DNA from 2 places in the Vibrio sp. R10-SF1-ISO8 genome. Region 2 is predicted to be linked to the other one. Evidence: predicted binding sites of a transcription regulator. Region 2 holds the regulator's gene; the other holds the start of a gene.
What was found. Region 2 encodes CRP, which controls carbon source genes, mostly activating them, when cyclic AMP is high. Its sites were predicted from a motif close to TGTGANNNNNNTCACA; they were not measured.
Positions count from the first base shown of each region.

Region 1: the regulator CRP is predicted to act here: its motif matches at 9,244-9,259, upstream of gltB (glutamate synthase large subunit).

Region 1 is NZ_JCBDHL010000021.1:97,208-109,752, forward strand. Features, by position in the region: gene gltB (glutamate synthase large subunit) at 1-2,559, opposite strand, end outside; gene AC6R00_RS18480 (glutamate synthase subunit beta) at 2,989-4,458, opposite strand; gene gltB (glutamate synthase large subunit) at 4,458-9,005, opposite strand; gene mnmL (tRNA modification radical SAM protein MnmL/YtqA) at 9,538-10,485, shown strand; gene AC6R00_RS18495 (sensor domain-containing diguanylate cyclase) at 10,551-12,299, shown strand; gene arcB (aerobic respiration two-component sensor histidine kinase ArcB) at 12,399-12,545, shown strand, end outside.
Region 2 is NZ_JCBDHL010000016.1:187,784-200,328, forward strand. Features, by position in the region: gene astA (arginine N-succinyltransferase) at 1-969, shown strand, start outside; gene astD (succinylglutamate-semialdehyde dehydrogenase) at 1,005-2,462, shown strand; gene AC6R00_RS12800 (DUF1338 domain-containing protein) at 2,646-3,437, shown strand; gene crp (cAMP-activated global transcriptional regulator CRP) at 3,798-4,430, opposite strand; gene AC6R00_RS12810 (phosphoribulokinase) at 4,673-5,542, opposite strand; gene AC6R00_RS12815 (YheU family protein) at 5,631-5,843, opposite strand; gene AC6R00_RS12820 (hydrolase) at 5,883-6,860, opposite strand; gene AC6R00_RS12825 (TIGR02444 family protein) at 6,882-7,361, opposite strand; gene AC6R00_RS12830 (ABC transporter ATP-binding protein) at 7,358-9,280, opposite strand; gene kefG (glutathione-regulated potassium-efflux system ancillary protein KefG) at 9,452-10,039, shown strand; gene kefB (glutathione-regulated potassium-efflux system protein KefB) at 10,029-11,825, shown strand; gene AC6R00_RS12845 (YheV family putative zinc ribbon protein) at 11,844-12,038, shown strand; gene slyD (peptidylprolyl isomerase) at 12,131-12,545, shown strand, end outside.

The DNA.
Region 1 (12,545 bases), on a different contig from region 2:
AGTGCTTGGTTCGATTTGTTCCAGTGGTAGCGGTGAGTCTGATTTCTTCAGTTGCATTAAGTCACGTAGCATAGCGACAGGGCGATCATTGACCTGTTTGGCAAAACTCTTATAGTCGGAAGAGTCGCCGGACTTAACTGCGGTTTGCAATGTTCCTACAACATCGGGGTTGTAGGCGTGGTATTCACCACCGTGGACATATTTGAGCAGTCCACCATGTTCGATAGGTTTGCGTTTCGCCCAAGCTTTGCGAGAAAGGTTGTATAGGTCTTGCTCAAAGTCTTCAAAGTTTGCACCTTGAATACGCGTTGTAACACCATTAAAGCACAGCTCGACAACTTCCTGACTTAGGCCGACAGCTTCAAATAATTGCGAACAACGGTATGAAGCGACCGTTGAAATGCCCATCTTAGACATAATCTTGTACAGGCCTTTGTTGATGCCGTACTGGTAGTTCTGCATCACTTCGCGATAGCTCTTATCGATCGCACCATCATCAATCACTTTGCCTAAGGCTTCATAGGCCAGGTACGGGTAGACCGCGGTTGCGCCAAAGCCAAGTAGAACCGCAAATTGATGCGGATCACGCACCGTTCCTGTTTCAGCAATGATGTTAGCGTCACAGCGCAAGTTAGCTTCTATTAGGCGGCTTTGCACTGCGCCTACTGCCATCGCAGCTGGGATAGGTAACATGCCTTTGCGTAATGCTCGGTCAGAAAGAACCACGAGCACAGAGCCATCTTTTACCACCTGCTCGGCTTGTTCACAAAGATCTAAGATGGCTTTTTCGAGATCTTTCTCTTGAGGATCGTAGTTAATATCCAGTACTGAGTTGCCATAGTGTTGATCGTTTAGCTCGAGCAACTGCTTCATATCTGAGTAAAGCAGAACAGGTGAATCAAAGGTGACTCGATGGGCGTGACCATCGGTTTCACAGAAGACATTCATCTCCTGACCAATACTGGTTGCAAGCGACATAACGTGTTTTTCACGCAATGGATCGATCGGTGGGTTGGTTACTTGAGCGAATTTCTGACGGAAATAGTCAGTGACAAGGCGTTCTTTGGAAGAGAGCACTGCCATTGGCGTGTCATCACCCATTGAGCCAACGGCTTCTTGTCCCATATCACCCAGAACACGAAGGACCTGATCGACTTCCTCGTTGCTCATCGCAAACTGTTTTTGGTAGGTCTTAAGTAGGTCATCGTCAAAGCTACGTTCACCTACTTGATCTTCGGCTAACTGCGAGAATGGTGTAAGTTTATGAACATTGCTATCCATCCACTCTTTATATGGATGGCGACCTTTAAGATCATTATCAATTTCGCTTGATTGCCATAGCTTGCCTTGGCGAGTATCCACCACTAGCAGTTCACCGGGGCCTACACGGCCTTTTTCCGCGACTTCATCCGGTGCGTAATCCCAAATACCGACTTCTGATGCGAGAGTGATCAGCTTGTCTTTAGTGATCACATAACGAGCAGGGCGCAGGCCATTTCTATCTAAGTTACATGCCGCATATCGACCATCGGAAAGTACGATACCAGCCGGGCCGTCCCACGGTTCCATATGTTTCGAGTTGAAGTCGTAGAAGGCGCGTAAATCAGGGTCCATATCTGGGTGGTTTTGCCACGCAGGTGGAACAAGCATTCGCATAGCGCGGAAGATATCCATGCCCCCGGCTAAGAACAGATCGAGCATGTTATCTAAGCTTGATGAATCTGATCCCGTTTCATTGACGAAAGGTGCGGCCGTTTGCAGGTCGGGTAGGAGCGGCGAAGCAAATTTATAAGCACGCGCTCGCGCCCACTGCCTATTGCCTTGAATCGTATTGATTTCACCATTATGGGCGAGATACCTGAATGGCTGTGCTAGTGGCCAACGCGGTTGAGTGTTAGTCGAAAAACGCTGGTGGAACAAGCAGATAGCTGCTTCCATGCGTAGGTCGGCGAGGTCTAAGTAGAACCTAGGTAAGTCTGCTGGCATACACAGACCTTTGTACACCATGACTTGAGTCGACAAGCTACAAATATAAAACTCGTTATCGTCAACGATCTGTTTTTCAATTCGGCGGCGAGCGATATACAGGCGTCGTTCAATGTCGCGCTCACGCCATCCGGCAGGTGCTGAGATAAAAACTTGCTGAATATTGGGCAGTGAATCAGCCGCAATTGGGCCTAACACTGCCGAGTTGGTCGGCACTTCTCGCCAACCTGAGACGGTCAATGTCTCTTTTGCAAGCTCTTGATTAATAATGTCTTTAGCTTGTTGCGCTTTTAGAGGGTCTTGATTGAAAAAAATCATACCTACGGCATATTGTTTGCCGAGGTTGAAACCATTTTCTTCAGCGATAAGACGAAGATATGAGTCGGGCTTTTGTAATAAAAGACCACAGCCATCACCCGTTTTACCGTCTGCGGCGATACCACCACGGTGGGTCATGCGGTCAAGTGCTGAAATTGCGGTGCGTACCAGTTTATGGCTTGGCTCACCTTCCATATGTGCAATCAAGCCAAATCCACAGTTGTCTTTTTCAAGACGAGGATCATATAAAGCCATTGCAATTCTCCCTTTGCTTCTCTGTCATCCCGACAGAACTACCAACATCAAAAGGGTTGGTATGTATGACTAACTATGCGTTCTAATTGTTATATATCGGATAGATATGCAGTAAATATTCTTAAAATATTTAACAAAATTGGACGAATTCATTTTCATCGACTTCACAACGTATAGGTTATTGTAAAAAAGGTCAAGTTCTTGGTGGAATATCACGTCAATATGCGATTTACCACTGAATGCGCTGTAATAACCTATATAATTCAGAAGCTTAAGGTTTTTGTTGTTACAATTTTGCAACAAAGGGTGTTTTGGGAAAATAAAAAAGACCAGCACAATGTACTGGTCAATCGGAAAAGTTTGGAAGGAATGATTGTTTATGCTTAACCACCTAGAATCTACTAAATGAGTTTCTTAGGTGGCTAATCATTATGCTGAGAGCATCAGTGAGTCTGCTTTTGCTTCAAGATTCGAATTGCCCATTAGGTAATCATCAATCGCAATTGCACATTCACGTCCCTCATTGATACAACGTACCACTAGAGACTGGCCAGTACGCATATCACCGGCTGCAAAGACACCTTTTTGGTTGGTTGCAAAGCCTTCAGTTGCGACGTTACCGCGCTCATCAAGTTTGATATCAAGTTGAGCAAGTACACCTGTTGGTTCTGGATGTAAGAAGCCCATGGCTAGGAAGGCCATATCACATGGGATAACACGCTCCGAGTTTGCTACTTCTTCAAAAGTAGGGCGCTCGCCTGGCGCTGCATCTTTCCATACGATATCAGCGATGCGTAAACCTGTTACCTGACCTTGATCGTTACCGATGAACTCTTTAGTCAGAATGTTCCAGTGACGATCACAACCTTCTTCGTGAGAAGTGGTTGTTTTCATGATCATTGGGTATTGAGGCCAAGGCATGTTCGCTGGGCGTTTTTCTGGTGGGATCGGCATGATCTCAACCTGAGTAACGCTCGCTGCTTTATGGCGATTAGAGGTACCAACACAGTCAGAACCGGTATCACCACCACCGATAACCACAACATGTTTGTCTTTGGCATGAATTTCTTCACCTTTAAGATCCATGTCGTTGGCACGGCGGTTGTTTTGGCCTAGGAATTCCATTGCGAAATGAACGCCTTTCAGCTCACGCCCAGGAACTGGGAGATCGCGTGGAACCGTTGAACCACCTGTTAGTAGCACGACATCATATTCTTGGCGCAATTGCTGAGCATTTACGTCAACACCGATGTGTTGGTTTACTTTGAATTCAACGCCCGCTTCAGCCATTAGATTGATCTTACGATCAATCACATCCATGCCCAATTTGAAATCAGGAATACCGAAGCGTAGTAGACCACCGACTTTCTCGTCACGCTCAAATACTGTCACTGAGTGACCCGCACTATTGAGCTGCTCAGCAGCCGCAAGACCAGCTGGCCCAGAACCGATGATTGCAATAGTTTTACCTGTACGAGAACGAGGCGTTTTAGGTTTTGCGTACCCTTCACGGTACGCAGTTTCGACAATGGTTTTCTCGATGTTACAGATAGTGATTGGATCTTGGTTGATACCCAGTACACATGCACTTTCACACGGAGAAGGGCACACACGACCTGTAAACTCAGGGAAGTTATTGGTAGAACTTAGAATATTCCACGCTTCTTCCCAGCTATCACGATAAACGGCATCGTTAAATTCTGGAATGATGTTGCCAATCGGACACCCGCTGTGACAGAAAGGAACACCACAGTCCATACAACGAGAAGCCTGAGTATTGATCTTGTCGCCAAACTCTTCGTTTAAAACGAACTCTTTGTTGTCTTCAATACGAACCGATGGGTCGAGCTTCTTTGGAAGCTCGCGACCATGTTCTAAAAATCCAGTAGGCTTACCCATTATACTGCCTCCGCCTGTTCCGTTTGTGCTTGCTCTGCTTCTGCTTTACGTTTTTGAAGTACCGCTTTATAGTCACGCGGCATGACCTTAACCATAGAGGCTAGGCTTGCTTCAAAGTTGTCTAGGAAAGACTGAGCAACTTCACTTCCTGTGAACTCAACATGCTTAGTAAGCATCTCTTTCAATAATGCGCGATCTTCATCTTCGATTGGATCGAGGTCGACAAGTTCTGGGTTGAGCTTAGTTTCAAAGTCTTCAGACTTGTCCCAAACGTAAGCGACACCGCCACTCATACCTGCTGCAAAGTTACGACCTGTTGAGCCAAGGATAACGGCGACACCACCAGTCATGTATTCACAGCCGTGGTCACCGACACCTTCAACAACAACTTTTGCACCCGAGTTACGAACACAGAAACGTTCACCCGCCATGCCGCGAATGTAAGACTCGCCTGATGTCGCACCGTAGAAACAAACGTTACCTACTACGATGTTGTCTTCAGCGACGATGGTTGACTTCGCGTCAGGGTAAAGCACAAGCGTACCGCCAGATAAACCTTTACCCCAGTAGTCGTTGGCATCACCTTCCACTTCGAACTTCACGCCCTTAGCTAGGAAGGCTCCAAATGACTGACCTGCAGAACCTGTGAACTTGACGTTCATCGGTTGTGGTAGACCTGTGTCTTTGTAAACCTTAGAGATTTCGTTCGACAGCATGGTGCCAGCAGAACGATCTGTGTTGATGATAGGGAACTCAGCGTTAACTGCTTCGCCTTTTTCAAGGGCTGGGATAGCCGCTTGAATCAACTTACGGTCTAGAACTTCTTCTAGGTTGTGGTTTTGCTCTGTTTGGTTGTAGATGCCATCGCCTTCACGTGCTTGCTCAATGTGAAGCACAGGTGATAGGTCTAGGTTCTTGTATTTCCAATGTTTGATGTCTTCGCGAACTTTCAGTTTGTGCGACTGACCAACCATCTCATCGATAGTGCGGTAGCCAAGTTCAGCCATAACTTCACGTAGACCTTCAGCCATGTACTGGAAGAATGTCACTACGTCTTCTACGCGGCCATCAAAGCGCTCACGTAGAGTCTTGTTCTGGGTTGCGATACCAACAGGACAGGTGTTCTTGTGACACTTACGCATCATGATACAACCTTCAACAACCAATGCTGCTGTTGCCACGCCCCACTCTTCAGCACCTAGTAGTGTTGCGACTGCAAGGTCACGAGGTGTTTTCATCTGACCATCAGACTGAACCACGATACGGTTACGTAGACCGTTCTTGATTAGAGTTTGGTGCGTTTCTGCTAGACCAAGCTCCCAAGGCAGACCTGTGTGACGGATAGACGACATTGGTGATGCACCTGTACCACCATCGAAACCTGCGATAAGGACAACGTCAGCTTTCGCTTTCGCTACACCTGATGCGATGGTACCAACGCCAGCTTCAGATACTAGTTTCACGTTGACGCGACCAGCACGGTTGGCGTTCTTCAAGTCGTAGATTAGCTGTGCCAAATCTTCGATTGAGTAGATATCGTGGTGTGGTGGTGGCGAGATTAGACCTACGCCAGGAGTTGAGTGACGTGTTGCACCGATCCAGTCATCAACCTTATCACCTGGTAGCTGACCACCTTCACCTGGCTTCGCGCCTTGAGCCATTTTGATCTGTAGCTCATCTGCGTTTGTTAGGTAGTAAGATGTTACACCGAAGCGGCCTGAAGCAACCTGTTTGATTGCAGAGCGTTCCCAATCACCGTTCTCTTTGCGCTCGAAACGTGTTGGGTCTTCACCACCTTCACCTGAGTTTGATTTCGCGCCAATGCGGTTCATCGCAACAGCTAGCGTTGAGTGTGCTTCGTACGAGATAGAGCCGAATGACATCGCACCTGTTGCGAAACGCTTAAGGATGTTTTCGATTGGCTCGACTTCTTCTAGCGGGATTGAACCTGCTGGGTTTTTAACAAAGTCTAGCTGGCTACGCAGTGTTGCTGCGTTATCACCTTGGTCGTCTACCGCTTTCGCGTATTTCTTGAACTGAGAGTAGTCTTTGTTACGCGTTGATTCTTGTAGCAGTGAGATAGTCTCAGGGTTAAACAGGTGTTTTTCACCACGCTGTTTCCACTGATAAACACCACCCACATCAAGCACTTGTACTGGGATTTCACGTGTAGGGAAACCGATGCGGTGACGCACTAGTACTTCTTTTGCGATATCGTCAATCGTTAGACCTTGGATACGCGAAACTGTACCTGTGAAGTACTTATCGACAACAGACTTGCTGATACCTAGTGCTTCGAAAATCTGTGCACCGTGGTAAGACTGCAGCGTCGAGATACCCATCTTCGAGAAAATCTTCAGCAGACCGCCGTTGATTGACTTACGGTAGTTCTCAAAGAGGTCGCGAATATTGGTTTCAGGATCAAGCTTCTTAGTGCGCTGCAGCTCAACCATAGTTTCGATAACTAGGTATGGGTTAATTGCGTTCGCACCGTAGCCGATGAGTGTTGCGAAGTGGTGCGTTTCACGTGCATCTCCTGTCTCAACTACGATGTCACATTTGGCACGTAGACCTTTACGGATCAGGTGGTGGTGAACCGCGCCAACCGCCAGCATAGCTGGAATTGCGGCGTGGTTAGAGTTAACCGCACGGTCTGTAAGAAGGATTATTGAGTAACCATCGATGACGGCATCTTCTGCATACTGACAGATACGTTTAAGTGCGCGCTCTAGCTTGCCTTCGTCTTCGCTTGCTTGGAATACGATGTCTAGCGTCTTCGCTTGCAGGTGCTCATTATCGATTGCACGTAATTTCTCAAGTTCAGAGTTAGAGAGAACTGGAGACTCAAGCTCTACTTTTTGACAGTGCTCTGGTGACTCAGCAAGCAGGTTCTGATCTTTACCTAGGTAAGTGTTCAGAGACATAACCATACGCTCACGAATCGGGTCGATTGGCGGGTTAGTTACCTGAGCAAATAGCTGTTTAAAGTAGTTTGATAGATGTTGTGACTGGTGCGAAAGAACTGCTAGTGGCCAGTCGGCACCCATTGCAGAAAGTGGTTCTTTGCCATCTTTCGCCATCGGTACGATGATTTCGTTAACTTCTTCAGAACTTACGCCAAATGCTTGTTGCTTGTGCAGTAGCTTCTCTGGCGATGGTTGGTTGAATTCGTTGCTTGCATCGGGCAGCTTCTTCAAGCTCAGTAGGTTTTCTTCAACCCACTTTTCGTAAGGCTGTGCCGACGCAATACCATCTTTCACTTCTTCATCAGAAATGATGCGACCTTGTTCTAGGTCAGCAACGAAGATACGACCTGGCTGAAGACGACCACGGAACTCAACGTTTTCTGGCTCAATTTCAACCACGCCAGACTCTGAAGCCATTACTAGGAAGTCATCTTTAGTCACCGTGTAGCGAGATGGGCGCAGACCGTTACGGTCAAGGGTTGCACCGACTTGTACACCATCGGTGAAACAGACTGAAGCTGGGCCATCCCAAGGTTCCATCACATTGGCGTGGTATTGGTAGAACGCGCGACGTGTTGGATCCATGTTTTTGTTTTCTTGCCATGCTTCAGGGATCATCATCATCAGCGCATGTGGCAGGCTGCGACCAGATAGAACTAGGAGCTCAAGTGCCATATCGAAGTTAGATGAATCCGAGCTACCTTCCTGACAGATAGGTAGTAGCATGTCGATCTCGGCCTGAGTGAACAGGTCAGATTCAATGATTGCTTCACGAGCTTTCATCCAGTTCAGGTTACCGCGAACTGTGTTGATTTCACCGTTGTGAGCAATGTAACGGAAAGGCTGTGCTAGACGCCATTTCGGGAATGTATTGGTAGAGAAACGAGAGTGAACCAGTGCCAGCGCACTGACCATCGTTGGGTTCTGTAGATCTAGGAAGTACTGAGGGACTTGTTCCGTAGTTAGCTGACCCTTGTACACTACTGTCTTGTAAGACATAGAGTTGATGTAGAAATCATCACCAATGTTAGAAACGCTTTCTAGACATACGCGAACTGTGTAGTTTCGCAGTACGTAAAGCTTACGTTCTAGTTCTTCAGGCGTGATTCCTGGGCCGCCTGAGACAAACACATGTTCAAATTGAGGCTCAGTGCTTAGAGGATCTGCGCCGATCATTGAGTTGTCAGTAGGTAGAACACGGTAGCCAATAACGTCTAGCTCAAGGCGCTTTGCATTACGTTCTAAAATATCGCGACATTGCGCGCGTTTGTGTTCATCTTTAGGGAAAAGTACAACACCGACACCGTATTTCTCAAAAGAGGGCAGCTTGATACCAAGCTTTACCGCTTCTTCTAACAGAAATTCATGGGGCTTTTGCAATAAGATACCTGCACCGTCACCACTACATGGGTCACAACCTTGACCACCGCGGTGTTCCATACGGGCTAGCATATCAAGTGCCTGAGTAACTACTTCGTGTGATTTACGGTTTTTAAGGTGAGCAACAAAACCGATACCACAAGCGTCATGCTCCAGTTCGGGAGTATATAGACCTTGGGCATTTTGCTCTCTATCTACCATAGATACATCCTTCCAGTTCAGTAGGCGCAAATGTGCTAGTCGAAACTAGTTCTACGTCCTGTCCTTTATAGTTTTGATTCGAAGTCAGCCTAGGTTGGCGACTTTGATTCCTTTCCGTATCTCGCAGAAAAATATTGCGAGAAAAACAATCCTTGGTGGAATCCCGTTTTTTAGTATCACAATCTAGTGATTTATATAGGTGGGAGTGGGATAACACCGACGTTTCACCGAGTTTTTATGTAAGTAAAATCACAAAAAACAGCGAAATCTGTAAGTATCCTACAATTTAGTAAGGATGAAATGCAATCAAAACTCGATGCTGTTGCCCACTTTTTTTGGGTTATAAATGAATATTATGTTTAACTTTTGCGTAACAATCTGTCTGAGGCACGTTATTTTTGCATGTTTATTGATATTGGTTAATGCTTAGCCTGTTTGAAATCGCTACCTTTCCCCCTCCATTTTTTTTCAGATTTGTAATTTAATTACATTGATCTTAATGAGATTCATTTCGATCTAGTAAGGGGTAGTCATGCAGCTTCATGAGTTGGTTAATACCATCGGACAAGACCTTCAGCGTCGTTACGGTGAAAAAGTCCATAAGCTAACGTTACATGGTGGATTTAGCTGCCCAAATAGAGACGGGACGATTGGTCGTGGCGGTTGTACTTTTTGCAATGTTGCTTCTTTTGCTGACGAAGAGGCGCAGATCAAAAGCATTCATGAACAACTGACCGATAGAGCGGGAGAAATTGTTCGAGCCAAGCGTTATCTCGCCTACTTCCAAGCCTACACCAGTACCTACGCTGAAGTTCAGGTGCTTAAGAACATGTATGAAGAAGCACTTAAAGCGGCTGATATCGTCGGACTTTGTGTAGGGACTCGACCTGACTGTGTGCCAGATGCCGTCTTAGATTTGCTATCAAGTTACGTAGAGCAAGGTTATGAAATCTGGCTTGAGCTCGGGCTGCAAACTGCCAACAGCCAGACCTTAAAACGTATTAATCGTGGTCATGACTTTGAGTGTTATGCGGAGATTACTGAGCGCGCTCGTGCACTGGGGATCAAGGTCTGTACTCATCTTATTGTAGGACTGCCGAAAGAAGGCCGTGAAGAAAATATCGAAACGTTGAACAAGGTGCTTGAAGTGGGGACTGATGGAATTAAGCTCCATGGGCTACACATCGTTGAAGGTAGCACCATGGCAAAAGCTTGGAAAGCGGGTAAATTGGAGGCACCGTCACTCGAAGAGTATGTCTCTATCGCGAGTAAAATGATCCGCATGACTCCCCCAGAGGTGGTTTATCATCGAGTATCTTCGGCAGCACGAAGGCCGACGTTACTAGCGCCACTTTGGTGTGAGAACCGTTGGCTTGCAATGACAGAAATTGGCCGTGCACTTAATCGTGATGGCGCACAAGGTTCGTTAATAGATCAGTCATTTACATATACAAAACCAATATTAAAGGCTGATTATTAAGCAATAAGCTGATATCTTTTATACACTTACACAAAAGCGTAGCAAAGATAGGTATGAGAAGCTGAATGGAGCAAGTATTAGTTTGGTTATGGGATACTTCCCATGGGCATGGATTTGATCTTGTTATCATTCTGCTCTCTATTATTGCGGTCGTGCTTTTTTATACCCGCACTCAAACGCATATACTCCAGCTTTTAAAAGCCAACCCTACCGCGTTAATTATTGTCGACAGTAAAACTGGTGAACTTAAGTTAGCCAACATAGCGGCAAATCAAGTTTTGGGTGTACGTAAAGTCGGTAAGAGCTATATGTTGCCAGAAATGGTGACTCCACAATTTGTCCTCTCGATTTTTTCTTCTACTCCGGACAATGCTTTCAAAGAACAGAAGCTTAGTTGGCCGATTTCACAAAGTCGCGTGATTAAGTTAAAAGTCAGCGGTCAAAAAAACACTTACCGCCAACGAACAGTGTGGCTGCTTTACTTTACTCCTTATCAAGTGACTGACCTTGAATTGAAACGAGAAGTTGATTCCCTTTCAATGATCAAAAGTGCGTTTGATAATCTGTCTGAACTGGTGTTTATAAAAAACAATCAGGGTGAAATTATTTCAAGTAATCGAGCCTTTCAACGTTTCTGGAACAACAGAGAAGAGGAAGGCGCAGCCGATATTCAAAGCGTGATTAAGGGCAGGGCGAGTAAACGCCGCTGGACAACAAACCCTGATGGAAGAAGCTGCCTGTTAGAAAGCTACCAAAGGGTGTTGATCTCTTCAGACGGTGAAAAGGTTGGTACTTTGGGGATTAGCCATGATGTTACCGATTGGCACGACATGCAGCAAAATCTACGCGATGAAATGGAGAAGCGTAAAGACACTGAAGTGGCGTTGGCGCAAAGAGATACCATATTGCAGAACATACTAGAATCGAGCCCAGACTCAATCGGTATTTTTAATGAAAACATGGTTTACCAAGCGTGTAACCCACCTTTTGTTAAGGCATTAGGCATCTCTGATGTCGATGAATTAATTGGAAAACGTCTGCAAGATGTTATTCCTGATGAGACTTATGCTCGATTATCTGAATCGGACAAGAAAGTACTCTATGAAGGCAAATCCCTGCGTTATATCGATCGCGTAATCAGTAGCAATGGGGAGTGTATTTGGTATGACGTTGTCAAGTCGCCCTTTAGAGATCCCGCATCTGGAACCAATGGTGTTCTGGTAATGGCGCGTGATGTCTCTGAACGATATCTTGCAGAGCAGAAACTTGAAGAAGCAAACCAAGAGCTAGAAAGGCTTAGCTTTATTGATGGACTGACTCAGATCTCCAATCGACGCCGATTTGATGAGCAATTGGAAACTCTTTGGTATTTGCATGTCCGGGAACAGCAGCCTTTAACCGTTATGCTGTGTGATATAGATTACTTTAAAGGTTACAACGACCAATATGGACATCAGCGAGGCGATGATGCTTTGATTAAAGTCGCGGAAGTATTCCGCAACGTGTTAACCCGTTCTAGTGATTGTGTTGCGCGTTATGGCGGTGAAGAATTTGGTTTTATACTCCCCAACACAACAATTGAAGGTGCTTTGATTATTGCGGACAAAATCCATGAGGAAGTGCAAAATCTAGCGCTTGAACATGAATCTTCAACCGTCTCTGACTTAGTTACTGTCAGCATTGGTTTGGTGTCCATCATTCCACAACGTTTGGATCACAGTGATTCTATTGTTGCTTTAGCTGACAGTGCTTTGTACCAAGCGAAAGCGGATGGTCGCAATCAAACCTGTGTGCATCACACATCAGAGAATTAAGCTTTTCTTATCTAAGGATTCTTTTAGCTGTCGTTTATGAAAACAGGTAATATTTAGGGGCTGTTGATCCTACTTATATGTTTTCGTGCGGAGCTCTCAATGAAGCCGATTAAAAATCTTGCCCAATACTATGTCGATCTGCTGGTTAAGTTGGGCATCCTCCGTTTCTCTATTCTTCTTGCTCTGGCCCTAGTTGCTCTGGCCGTTGTGGTTCAGGTTGGTATAACCCTTGTTTTAAGCGGCCAC
Region 2 (12,545 bases):
TGCGCAGTGGAATCGGGTCACGGATTTACATCTCTACCGGTTAACGAAGAATTGTTAACCAATCGTATTACTCATTCAGAATATAGCTTTACTAAGCCGGACGTAAACGAGCCGGGTGATGAAGGCTATCTCATGGTTGGCTTTGATAATGAGACTGGCGAAGTCGCTGGTTGTACCGGGATTGAAGCATCTATTGGTTGGGATGTACCTTTTTACTCTTACCATATCAGTACCGTCGTTCACTCATCGCCAAAACTGGGTGTGAATAACGTGGTTAAGCTACTGACGTTCGGTAACAACTACACTGGTTGCAGTGAAATTTGCACTCTGTTCTTAAGACCTTCTTTCCGTCAGGGCTTGAATGGCCGCTTGATGTCGAAGTGTCGTTTTCTAATGATGGCGGAGCATCCTGAAAGATTCTCTAAAACGGTCTTTGCTGAGATGCGCGGTGTATCGGATGAAGAAGGCAACTCACCATTCTGGCAGTGGCTACAAGAGCACTTCTTCTCGATTGATTTCACTATGGCTGATTACCTCACTGGTATCGGCAAGAAAGGCTTTATTGCTGACCTGATGCCTAAGCTGCCAATCTACATCAACCTATTGAGCAAAGAGGCTCAAGAAGTGATTGGTCAAGTGCATGAAAACACCAAGCCAGCGTTACGCCTGTTGGAAAAAGAAGGCTTCACTTGTCGTAACTATGTCGACATCTTTGATGGCGGCCCAACGGTTGAGTGTGATGTACGCAATATCGAGTCAGTTCGTCACTCATTTAGAGCAAAAGTCACTATCGCGGAACACAACAGTTCTCAAGACTACTTGATCTCAAACACGTCGTTTGAAGACTTCCGCGCAACTGCGGCGAAAGCGGCTTACGATCAGGCTTCAGAGTCAGTGATTTTGTCTCCTGAAGTGGCGAATGCCCTCAAAGTTAACGAAGGCGAATTCGTTCGCATGTTGGCTCAATAGAGCTTTGTATTAAGGAAAATGTGAAGGAACAAGCTATGACACATTGGATTGCTGGCGAATGGGTTGCAGGTCAAGGTGAGTCGATGAACTCACAAAGCCCATACAACAACGAAGTTATCTGGCAAGGCGAAAGCGCAACACCGCAGCAAGTAGAGCAAGCGGTATCAGCGGCACGCAGTGCATTCGTTGGCTGGAAAAAATTAGGCTTTGCTGAGCGTGAAGCGATCGTTCTTGCTTTTGCTGAAAAGGTAAAAGAGAACAGCGAACAAATCGCAGAAATCATCGCTAAAGAAACCGGTAAGCCAATTTGGGAAACTCGTACTGAAGCGGCGGCAATGGCAGGTAAGATTGCGATTTCAATTCGAGCTTACCATGACCGTACTGGTGAAGCTCAGCGTGAAGCTGCTGGGAACCAAATCGTCCTTCGTCATCGCCCATTAGGTGTTATGGCGGTTTTTGGCCCATATAACTTCCCAGGGCACCTACCAAACGGTCATATCGTACCTGCGCTACTGGCAGGTAATACCGTGGTATTTAAGCCGTCAGAGCAAACGCCGCTAACCGGTGAGTTTGCCATGAAATTGTGGGATCAAGTTGGTCTGCCGAAAGGTGTGATCAACCTAGTACAAGGTGCTAAAGAAACCGGTATTGCACTGGCTGATTCTAAAGGCTTAGATGGCGTGCTGTTCACAGGTAGCGCGAATACAGGTCATATCCTGCATAAGCAGTTTGCTGGTCAACCGGGTAAGATGCTCGCGCTAGAAATGGGTGGTAATAACCCAATGGTGATCTCTGAAAATTACGGAGAGTTGGACGCGACCGTCTACACCATCATTCAATCTGCGTTTATCAGTGCGGGTCAACGTTGTACTTGTGCACGCCGTTTGTATGTTCCAGTTGGTGATAAAGGTGACTTACTGGTCAACAAGCTAGTGGAAGCAACAAATAAGATTCGTGTCGATCAGCCATTTGCTGAGCCAGCACCATTTATGGGCCCTCAGATCTCTAAAGCGGCTGCTGACTTTATTCTTGCTGCTCAAGCAAATCTACAAAAGCTAGGTGGCGAGAGCTTAATTGAAGCTAAAGCCGGAGAAGCTGCATTTGTAACACCAGGCATTATTGATGTTACCGCGATTGCTGAGCTACCAGATGAAGAGTACTTCGGCCCACTACTACAAGTGGTGCGTTACCAAGGTCTAGAGAAAGCGGTTGAGTTAGCCAACGACACTCGCTTTGGTCTATCCGCAGGTTTAGTGTCTACTGACGACGGTGAGTGGGAATACTTTGTTGACCATATTCGTGCTGGTATCGTAAACCGCAATCGCCAGTTAACTGGTGCAAGCGGTGATGCGCCATTTGGTGGTCCGGGCGCGTCAGGCAACTTACGCCCAAGTGCTTACTACGCAGCAGATTACTGTGCTTACCCTATGGCTTCGATGGAAGGAGGAGAAACACTTCTTCCTGCAACGCTAAGCCCAGGTGTTGAACTATAAAAAACCATAAATTTTAGGGAATTCCCTTCTCGCCTCCCCGAGCCGGGAGGCATTTGAAACGTCACAGGCTGAAGGCTATCTGATCAAACTTTCTGGACACATTTGGTTGGATGGCCTTTTTTATAATTAAACAGATAACTACTCATTCTCCATTTACGTAAACCACCCCTACAAGGAGGCGTTATGACGCCAGATGTTTTATTCCAACAGTTATGGAATGACTATATTCAACGCTTATGTCCCTCTGCTGAACAAGTCCACCAACTTCTGCAAGAAGACGAAGCGCTGATCAATGACCACATTGCTCTGCGCACTTTCAATGTAGAACCCCTGGGCATTGCGACCCTTGCACAACCATTCTTAGACGTAGGCTACAAGCCATGCGGTGACTATGTGTTTGAAAGCAAGAAGCTTGTTGCCAAACATTATGAGCACCCAGACCCGAAACAGCCAAAAGTGTTCATCAGTGAATTGAAGGTTGAAGAGTGTTCTGCCGAGCTACAAGCTATTGTCGCTAAGCTTGTCGAGCAATTGGACACCAGTAAGCTAAAAGGTCATGAGTTCTTGTATGGCGGTCGTTTGTGGGACATCAGCTTTGCTGACTTTCAGACGTTAGCGAAAGAAAGTGAGTACGCTTCTTGGTTAGCAGCGCATGGTTACGGCGCTAACCACTTTACGGTTAGCGTCAATCAGCTCAACGCGTTTGAAGAAGTAAAAGGTGTCAATGACCACCTACGCGATTCCGGCTTTACCATCAATGAGTTTGGTGGCGAAGTGAAGGGCTCTCCTGATGTGCTGCTAGAGCAATCTTCAACGATGGCGGATAAAGTCGCGGTAACCTTCACTGAAGGTACAGAGATTATCCCTGGCGGTTTCTACGAGTTTGCTAAGCGCTACCCAATGAGCAACGGTGAACTTTATCCAGGATTTGTCGCAGCTTCTGCTGACAAGATCTTCGAGAGTACGAACGGGTAGAGAGTAGATGCGAGATTCGGGCTTCGCCCTGCGAGAGTCGAGATCGGACTTCGTCCTTCGAGAGGTGGGAGCTAGTAGTGAGGCGATAGAGCCTTATGTCTACAAGGTGTTGACAGAACGAGTCCTTAATCAGTCATAATTTTCTCGATTCTCGATTCTCGATTCTCGATTCTCGATTCTCGATTCTCGATTCTCGATTCTCGATTCTCGATTCTCGATTCTCGATTCTCGATTCTCGATTCTCGATTCTCGATTCTCGATTCTCGATTCTCGATTCTCGATTCTCGATTCTCGATTCTCGATAAAAAAGCCACCAATGTCTCCATTGGTGGCTTTTAAAATTTTAGCGGTTAATCGAAATTAACGAGTACCGTAAACCACGATAGTTTTACCGTGTGCAGAAATTAGGTTCTGCTCTTCTAGCATCTTCAAGATACGACCTACTGTCTCACGAGAACAGCCAACGATTTGACCGATTTCTTGACGAGTGATCTTAATCTGCATGCCATCAGGGTGAGTCATCGCATCTGGTTGCTTCGCTAGGTTTAGTAGCGTTTGAGCAATACGGCCAGTTACGTCTAGGAATGCTAGGTCACCTACTTTTTGGCTAGTCACTTGTAGGCGGCTTGCCATTTGCGCAGATAAGCGCATTAGGATGTCTGGGTTCACTTGGATAAGCTGACGGAATTTCTTAAATGAGATTTCCGCAACTTCACAAGGAGATTTAGCACGAACCCATGCTGTACGCTCTTGGTCTTCTTCGAATAGACCAAGTTCACCGATAAAGTCACCTTGGTTTAGGTAAGAAAGGATCATTTCCTTACCTTCTTCGTCTTTAATAAGAACCGCTACTGAACCTTTTACGATGTAGTACAAAGTTTCAGCTTTCTCGCCCGCATGAATTAGCGTGCTTTTTGAAGGGTACTTATGAATATGACAATGTGAAAGAAACCACTCTAATGTTGGGTCGGTTTGAGGTTTACCTAGAACCATAATATCTCACTTCCTCTGCAGGGTACGCTTGCCGCTTTCCATATTTTAGCTAAGCCTTAATCAAGACCTACTAGGATAAGAGCACTTTACAAATGCTGCAAGCCAACTTGTGTTTCGGTAAGAAATAGTATCCTTTTTCGAAAACGATTTCTTGATTTTAATCGGGTACAACTGGGGTTTTAGTACGCAAAACTGTGCACATGATCACGGTATGAAAAGTAATCGTGTTCTAGCTGTGGGTATTAACCAATTTTGCCCGTTTCGATGAGCTGTTGAAGTATCGGTTTAACGATTAGCTCCATGGCAAAACTCATCTTACCGCCAGGGACAACAATCGTGTTATGACGCGACATAAATGCCCCATCAATCATTGCCAGTAGATATGGGTAATCTACGTTTTTAATGCCTCGTAATCGGATAACAACAAAACTCTCATCTAAACTCGGAATGCCTTTGGCGTTAAGCGGGTTAGATGTGTCGACGGTAGGGACACGTTGAAAGTTAATATGAGTACGAGAAAACTGCGGGGTAATGTAGTTCAGGTAGTCATCCATTGAACGGACGATAGAGTCCATCACCGCTTCACGTGAGTGACCACGATCACGGGTATCTCGAACGAATTTCTGAATCCATTCAAGGTTCACGATAGGCACCATGCCAATCAGAAAATCAACATGCTGTGATACGTTAACCTCGCCATCGACAACACCGCCATGTAGACCTTCATAAAACAGGACGTCGGAGTTTTCTGGCAGATCTTGCCAAGGCGTAAAGGTGCCTGGCATTTGGTTGTATGGAACCGCTTCATCGAACGTATGCAGGTAACGGCGGATTTGACCGACGCCTTCTTGACCGTATTTGCGGAAGAACTCTTCAAGTCCATTGAAGTCGTTCGCCTGAGGGCCAAAGTAACTGATATGGCGACCTTGCTCACGTGCCTTACGGATTTCAACATCCATCTCAGGGCGCGTAAAGCGGTGGAAGCTATCGCCTTCAACCCATGCAGGTTTAACGTTCATCATATTGAACATCTTGCGGAAAGCTTCAGAAGTCGTTGTGGTACCAGCTCCAGAGGAACCAGTAACCGCAATAATCGGGTGTTTTGCTGACATGACAAACCTTGTCGTAATCTAATCCTTTAAACGAAAACCACTATAGCACGCTTTAGTGGTCAGTCACTGTATGCGATGCGCTAAAGTACTAAAACTTTCGTTTGAGTTGAATATCAACGGTTTCGTGCAGTTCAGAGAACACAACAACCGCTTCCCCTGATTCCAACTGGGTACGTATTTGATCGACTTTGTCTTGCAGCGAGATCTCGACATCCCCGTAGTCAGTCCCTTCACGCAGGACGAACTCACGAATGAGATTTTCTAGTGTTGCTGGCTCGATTTGTTGCCATGGAACGATCATAAATACCTCTTATTTTATGATTTAGGCCAAGGTGATTGGCTACGCAGAGAGAGCCAAACTTTCATAGTATGCAGGTAGTGCCTCTTCGAGCCAAAACCTCGGTTTTAACGCGCTGCCGGTAACAAAACCAACATGCCCACCTTGTTCAAACAGTCGGTAGTCAATGTTATCAGGCAAGACATATTTTGGAATCACAGCATCGGTCATGAACGGATCGTCTTTCGCATGGATGATCTGTGTGGGTAGAGTGATTTCTTTTAGGCGATGGATGCCCGAGCAGCGCTGATAATAGTCTTCTGCGTCCTTGAAACCATGCAGCGGGGCGGTGATCAGGTCATCAAACTCGTACAGTTTAGTCACGCGCTTGATGTTTTGATAGCTCAATCCAAGCTCCCCTTTCAGCAGTTGATGCTTTTGCAGTGCGCTTTTCTTCAGCGATGATAGGAGATAGTTTTTATACAGCTTGGAAAAGCCTTGTTCGATGCGCTCAGAGCAGGCAGACAGGTCGAGTGGCGCAGACACTATAGTGGCGGCATCAAGCAAAGGATCTTGATTGTATTTAGCGAGGTAGTTGGCCAGCATATTACCGCCAAGAGAAATCCCGACCGCGACTTTGGTTTGTTGTGGGAACAGCGAATCTAGATGTTCAAGGAAGAAACGGGCGTCTTCCACTTCTCCTGAGTGATAGGCGCGAGCAAGTTTGTTGGGCTTACCGCTACAGCCACGAAAATGCATCATCACCGACAGCCAGCCTTGCTTAGCAAAAGCATCCATCAAACCATTAGCATACGGGCTGTAGAAACATCCTTCCAAACCGTGGAACAAAACAAAAATCGGCTTGTTTTTGGCTGACTTGCCATTGATATCTTCACTCCAAGCGATATCGAGGAAGTCTCCATCCGGAGTATCTAAGGTTTGCCAGATTGGTTCAAACAGGGCTTTTTTGCGAATAAAGCGCGGAGCAAGCGTTTGTAGGTGTGGGTTAGCTAATCCTTTAGCGGCAACAAAATGAGTCATAACGGTTCCAAAGCTTAGGGCTTAGAGATTGGCAATATCGTCGATAGGTTCAGCGAAAGCCTCATACAGCTGTTCACCGCCTAATTGGCGGCAGTAACGTAAAGTAAGGGGCTCTGCGTGATTCACTGTAAGTTCAATACTGTTGATGCAATCGACCAGATCAGATTGTTGCTGCTTTTCTAATTGCAGCTCAAATTGCAGTGATTCACGATACAAGGTATCTGGGAGGTGGAGCTTGAGTTTTCGTCTTAGCTCGCGGTAACTGTGCAGTAAGGCTTCTGAGCGCCCTAGGCATTCTTCAACCTTGTGCCAGTCTTGCTCTTGAAAGCAAACCTGCTGCTCATCAAGCCATTTAAGCAGCAGGAGTAGGTTAACGTTACCTTTGAAGTGGTTTTGCAGATGGAGGCACGCCTCTTTTACTTCTCGCACACTGTAGTACTGCAAGCTAAATTGCCACAACCGTTCCAGTGTTAAAGAAATAGCGACGTGCTTTGAACTCATTGGCTATTGAACTCCTGCTCCATATTCTCTAGCTCTTCTTGTAGAGCCATCCATTCCATTTCGACATCTTCTAGCTCACCTTTGCTATTGGCCTGAATAGCTAACACTTCGTTAAGTTTAGCTTTATTTTCGGCATCATAAAGTGAGTTATCTGATAATTGCGTTTCTGCTTCCGCAAGTTTAACGCCCAACTTATCCATTTTTTCTTCAAGTTTTGTCAGGTTTTTGCGAATTGGTGCCGTTTGCTTGCGGAACTCGGCTTCACGACGTTTTTGGTCTTTCTTTGCCGCCGCGCTGTTTACAGAGCTTTTCTCTGGTTGCTGAGCTTGAGCCTCTCGGCGCTCGGCTTTTTGTTGTTCCGTCAACCACTTGTAGTAATCAGCTAGGTCGCCATCAAATGGTGCAATTTGGCGGTCATGTACAAGGTACAAGTCATCTGTGGTTGCACGTAACAAGTAGCGGTCGTGCGAAACAATCACCATGGCACCTTCAAAGGTTTGCAGAGCCATCGTGAGTGCTTGACGCATATCCAGATCAAGGTGGTTAGTTGGTTCGTCGAGCAGCAACAGGTTAGGTTTTTGCCACACGATCAAAGCCAGTACTAGGCGCGCTTTCTCGCCACCAGAAAACGGTGCGACTTTTTCTAACGCTTTTTCGCCTTGGAAGCCAAAGCTGCCTAGGTAGTTACGCAGTTCAAGCTCGTTCTTATCTGGGGCGATTTGCATCATATGCTGCAGTGGTGTTTCTTCAGGGTGCAGCGTTTCCAATTGGTGCTGAGCAAAATAGCCAATCTTGACGCCTTGTGAGTAGGTTAGATCGCCGCTCTGAGGAATAAGCTCACGCGAGAGCAATTTGATGAGCGTTGATTTACCCGCACCATTGCGACCGAGAAGGCCAATGCGACTACCAGGGACTAGGTTAAGGCGTATCTTTTCTAAAATCAGATTGTCGCCATAGCCCGCTGATACTTCATCCATCATGATGATTGGGTTTGGCAATGCTTCTGGGTCGCGGAACTGGAAACTGAACGGGTTATCAAGCTGAGCAGGTAGCACTTTTTCCATACGCTCAAGGGCTTTGATACGGCTTTGTGCTTGGCGAGCTTTTGAGGCTTTATAGCGGAAGCGGTCGATATAACTTTGCATATGCGACATTTGCTTTTGCTGCTTTTCAAATTGAGCTTGCTGCAAGATAAGCTTTTGCGCGCGCTGATCTTCAAACGAAGAGTAGTTACCTGTGTACTCATTGAGTTGCTGGTTTTCGACATGAATAACGCGACCCACGATAGGATCTAGGAAATCACGGTCGTGAGAGATAAGGACAAGCGTACCAGGGTAGTTTTGCAGCCAACGTTCGAGCCACATAACAGCATCAAGATCTAAGTGGTTGGTTGGCTCATCGAGTAGCAAAAGATCCGAGCGACAAAGCAGTGCTTGTGCAAGGTTAAGGCGCATACGCCAACCACCAGAAAACTGAGTGAGATTCCAGCTCATCTGATCTTGGCTAAAACCTAAACCATCGAGTAGCTCTGCGGCGCGTGCGCGAATACTGTAGCCACCAATGGTTTCAATCTTGCCATGGATTTCGGCGACCAAAGTGCCTTTGTCCTGTTGTTCTGCCGTCTCTAGCTCTGATTCAAGGCGGCGGTATTCACGGTCACCATCAATGACATACTCAATAGCACTGCGCTCCAGTGCAGGGGTTTCCTGTGCCACCCAAGCCATTTCCCAGTGCGCCGGTTTACTGAAGTTACCCGCGTCAATAGAGAGTTCGTCTTTGATTAGGGCGAACAGGGTTGACTTACCACAACCGTTTTTGCCGACTAGACCGACTTTATCGCCTGGATGAATGGTCGCCGAAGCTTGATCTAGAAGTGGTTTGCCACCTCGAAGAAGCTGGATGCCAGAGAAGGTAATCATAATCTTTTGCTTTGTCTTTGCTCGTATTGCGACGAATAGTAGGGTAGTTAACGAGTTATGTCGATCGTTGCGTTATTGCCACTAACAACGTATAACAAACTGATAACGATAAATGGCAATAAAAACAGTCATAACTGGCTATTCATAACATTAAGGATTGCTGTCGAAGGAATGCAGAGTTTATCATCCGACAAGCCTAAAGTGTTGGTGCTTTATGCCCATCCAGAGTCACAAACTTCTGTGGCTAATCAAATGATGATCAAGAAGATTGAATCGCTTGATCACGTCCACGTGCACGATCTTTATGCACACTACCCAGATTTTTTTATTGATGTTCCGGCTGAGCAGCAATTGCTTGAAGAACACGATGTGATTGTGTTCCACCATCCTCTTTATATGTACTCTTGCCCCGCTTTGCTTAAAGAGTGGTTCGATCGCGTTCTCGGTAAGGGGTTCGCCTACGGCAAGGGAGAAGCGCTGAAAGGAAAATACTGGCGCAGCGTGATTACCACCGGAGGCAAAGAAGAAGCTTTTGGGCGCTCCGGTTACAACCGCTATCCGCTCGATGAAATTTTGCAGCCGTTTGAGCTTACTGCAGCGTTGTGTCAGATGGAGTGGATTGAGCCACTGGTGCTCTATTGGGCACGCAATGTCAGTGAAATGGAACGCTATCAACATGCGGAGACCTATCGTCAATGGCTGAATAATCCATTGCTAACCTATACTGAACAAGTAGTAGGGGGTGGGAATGGCGCTTGAAAGTGATTTTCTCCAGAGTAGTGTGATCTTTCTGACGGCTGCGGTTATTGCCGTGCCGCTTGCTCAGCGATTGGGTCTTGGCTCAGTGCTGGGCTATTTGCTTGCGGGCGTCGCGATTGGTCCTTGGGGGCTAGGGTTGATCCGCGATGTAGAAGCCATCCTCCATTTTGCTGAGTTTGGTGTCGTTCTGCTGCTGTTTCTGATCGGTTTGGAACTGAACCCGAAAAAGCTCTTACAAATGAAAGGCCCGATATTAGGGCTTGGCGGAGCGCAAGTTGTTGTCACAACTTTGGTATTGTCGTGCGTTGCTTATCTGGCAGGAACGTCTTGGCAAACCAGTCTTGTGATTGGTATGGGCTTAGCGCTTTCTTCTACTGCTATCGCCCTACGAGTCATCGAAGAGCAAGGGTTAGCTGGTGGCGAGACCGGACAGTCTGGTTTTGCGGTTCTGCTATTCCAAGATATTGCGGTCATTCCTATGCTCGCGATTCTTCCGGTCTTAGCCGGGAATACAGCAGGTAACTGGCTCGATGCGTTGTGGATGCTAGGTGGTGTCGGCGGGCTGCTGGTTGGTGGTCACTTCCTACTTAGGCCTCTATTTCGCTATGTGGTGCTCAGTGGTGTCAGAGAGTTGTTCACAGTTGCAGCACTGCTGTTGGTCATTGGCATCGCCTTGTTAATGAAACACCTTGGTCTATCCATGGCACTTGGCACCTTCTTGGCGGGCGTGTTACTCGCAGAGAGCGAATATCGCCATGAACTTGAGATAGCGATTGAACCTTTTAAAGGCTTGCTGCTTGGACTGTTCTTCATTGCTGTTGGCATGGCGGTCAATCTTGGCTTACTTGCTTTAGAGCCTTTCACAATATTAGCCGCTGTTATCGGGTTAGTTATCGTTAAGGGGCTGATTCTTTACCTTCTAGCACGACTCGCGGGCAGCAGTGCTAAAGCTCGCAGCAAGATGGCAGCAATACTTAGCCAAGGTGGTGAGTTTGCTTTCGTTATCTTTACTGCCGCAAGCAGCGAAGGCCTAATCAACCAAGAGCAAACCGCATTTTTGTTGGTGGTAGTGAGCTTGTCTATGGTCACGACGCCGCTGCTGCTGATGGCACAAAACAAATGGTATGCCCGTGGCTTAAATGCAGAATCAGTTGAGGCTCTGCGCAGTGATGTCATTAATAAGCAGCCAAGAGTCATCATCGCAGGCTTCGGTCGTTTTGGTCAGATCATTGGCCGTTTGATGTATGCCAACAAGATTAAAGTGACCGTCCTAGAAAGTGATGCGAGTCAGATCCAGTTGCTGCGTAAATATGGCTATAAAGTCTTTTATGGTGATGCAACTCAGCTCGATTTACTTCGTGCGGCGGGGGCAGATAAAGCAGAGGCCATGGTGATCTGTACTGATTCGCCAGACGAGATCATGCAAATAGTTGAGTTGTGCCAAACCCATTTCCCTGATTTGAAATTGTTGGCACGTGCTCGAAGTCGCGTCGAAGCTTATCAACTTTTGAGTCATGGGGTAGACAACTACTCACGAGAAACCTTCTTAGGTGCCTTAGATCTTGGTCGTCAAACCTTGATCAATTTAGGCATGCATCCGTATCAAGCAAAGCGAGCGGAAGCGCATTTTAGAAAGCTCGATAATGCTATGCTCAAAGAATTGCTGCCTCAGCACAATGATGATAAACAATTGGCCCAAAGAGCCAAAGAAGCCCGCAAAGAACTGGAAGAGATATTTGGTCGAGAGCTAGAGAGTGATCAACAAGCCAAAAACTTCTGGGATTAAACTAGTGAAACAAAACAGATGAAAAAAAGATTTATCGCAGGCGCCAGCTGCCCGAAGTGTTCAGCACAAGACACTTTGCGCTGGTGGATAGAGAATAATATTGAGTTAGTAGAATGTGTTGAATGTGGTCACCAAGACCAACGTCAGCCTCAGTCCGTTGAGAAAACAGAGCATGGCGGTCAAGAAATGATCGGCATTTTTAAGCCCGATTGATTGTGTTTCTATAAATCATCCCCATAATACCCCCGTAGAAAGTTTATAGACCTTAGTTTGGGCTAAGGTCCTTTATTCTCCTTGGAGTAAATATGAAAATTGAAAAGAACGTAGTTGTAAGCCTTGCTTACCAAGTGAAATTGGAAGACGGTGTTGTTGTTGATCAGTCTACGGCTGATGCGCCACTAGATTACCTACACGGCAACAACAACCTAATCACTGGTCTTGAAACAGCACTAGAAGGTAAGGAAGCAGGCGCTAAGTTCTCTGTAACCGTTTCTCCAGAAGAAGCATACGGTGAGCACAACGACGCACTTGTACAACGTGTTCCTGCAAATGTATTCCAAGGTGTTGAGCAAATCGAAGTAGGTATGCGTTTTCTAGCGGATACTGACCAAGGTCCAATCCCTGTAGAAGTGACAGAAGTTGATGGCGACGAAGTGGTTGTTGATGGTAACCACATGCTTGCGGGTCAAACTCTGACTTTCGACGTTGAAGTTGTAGCGG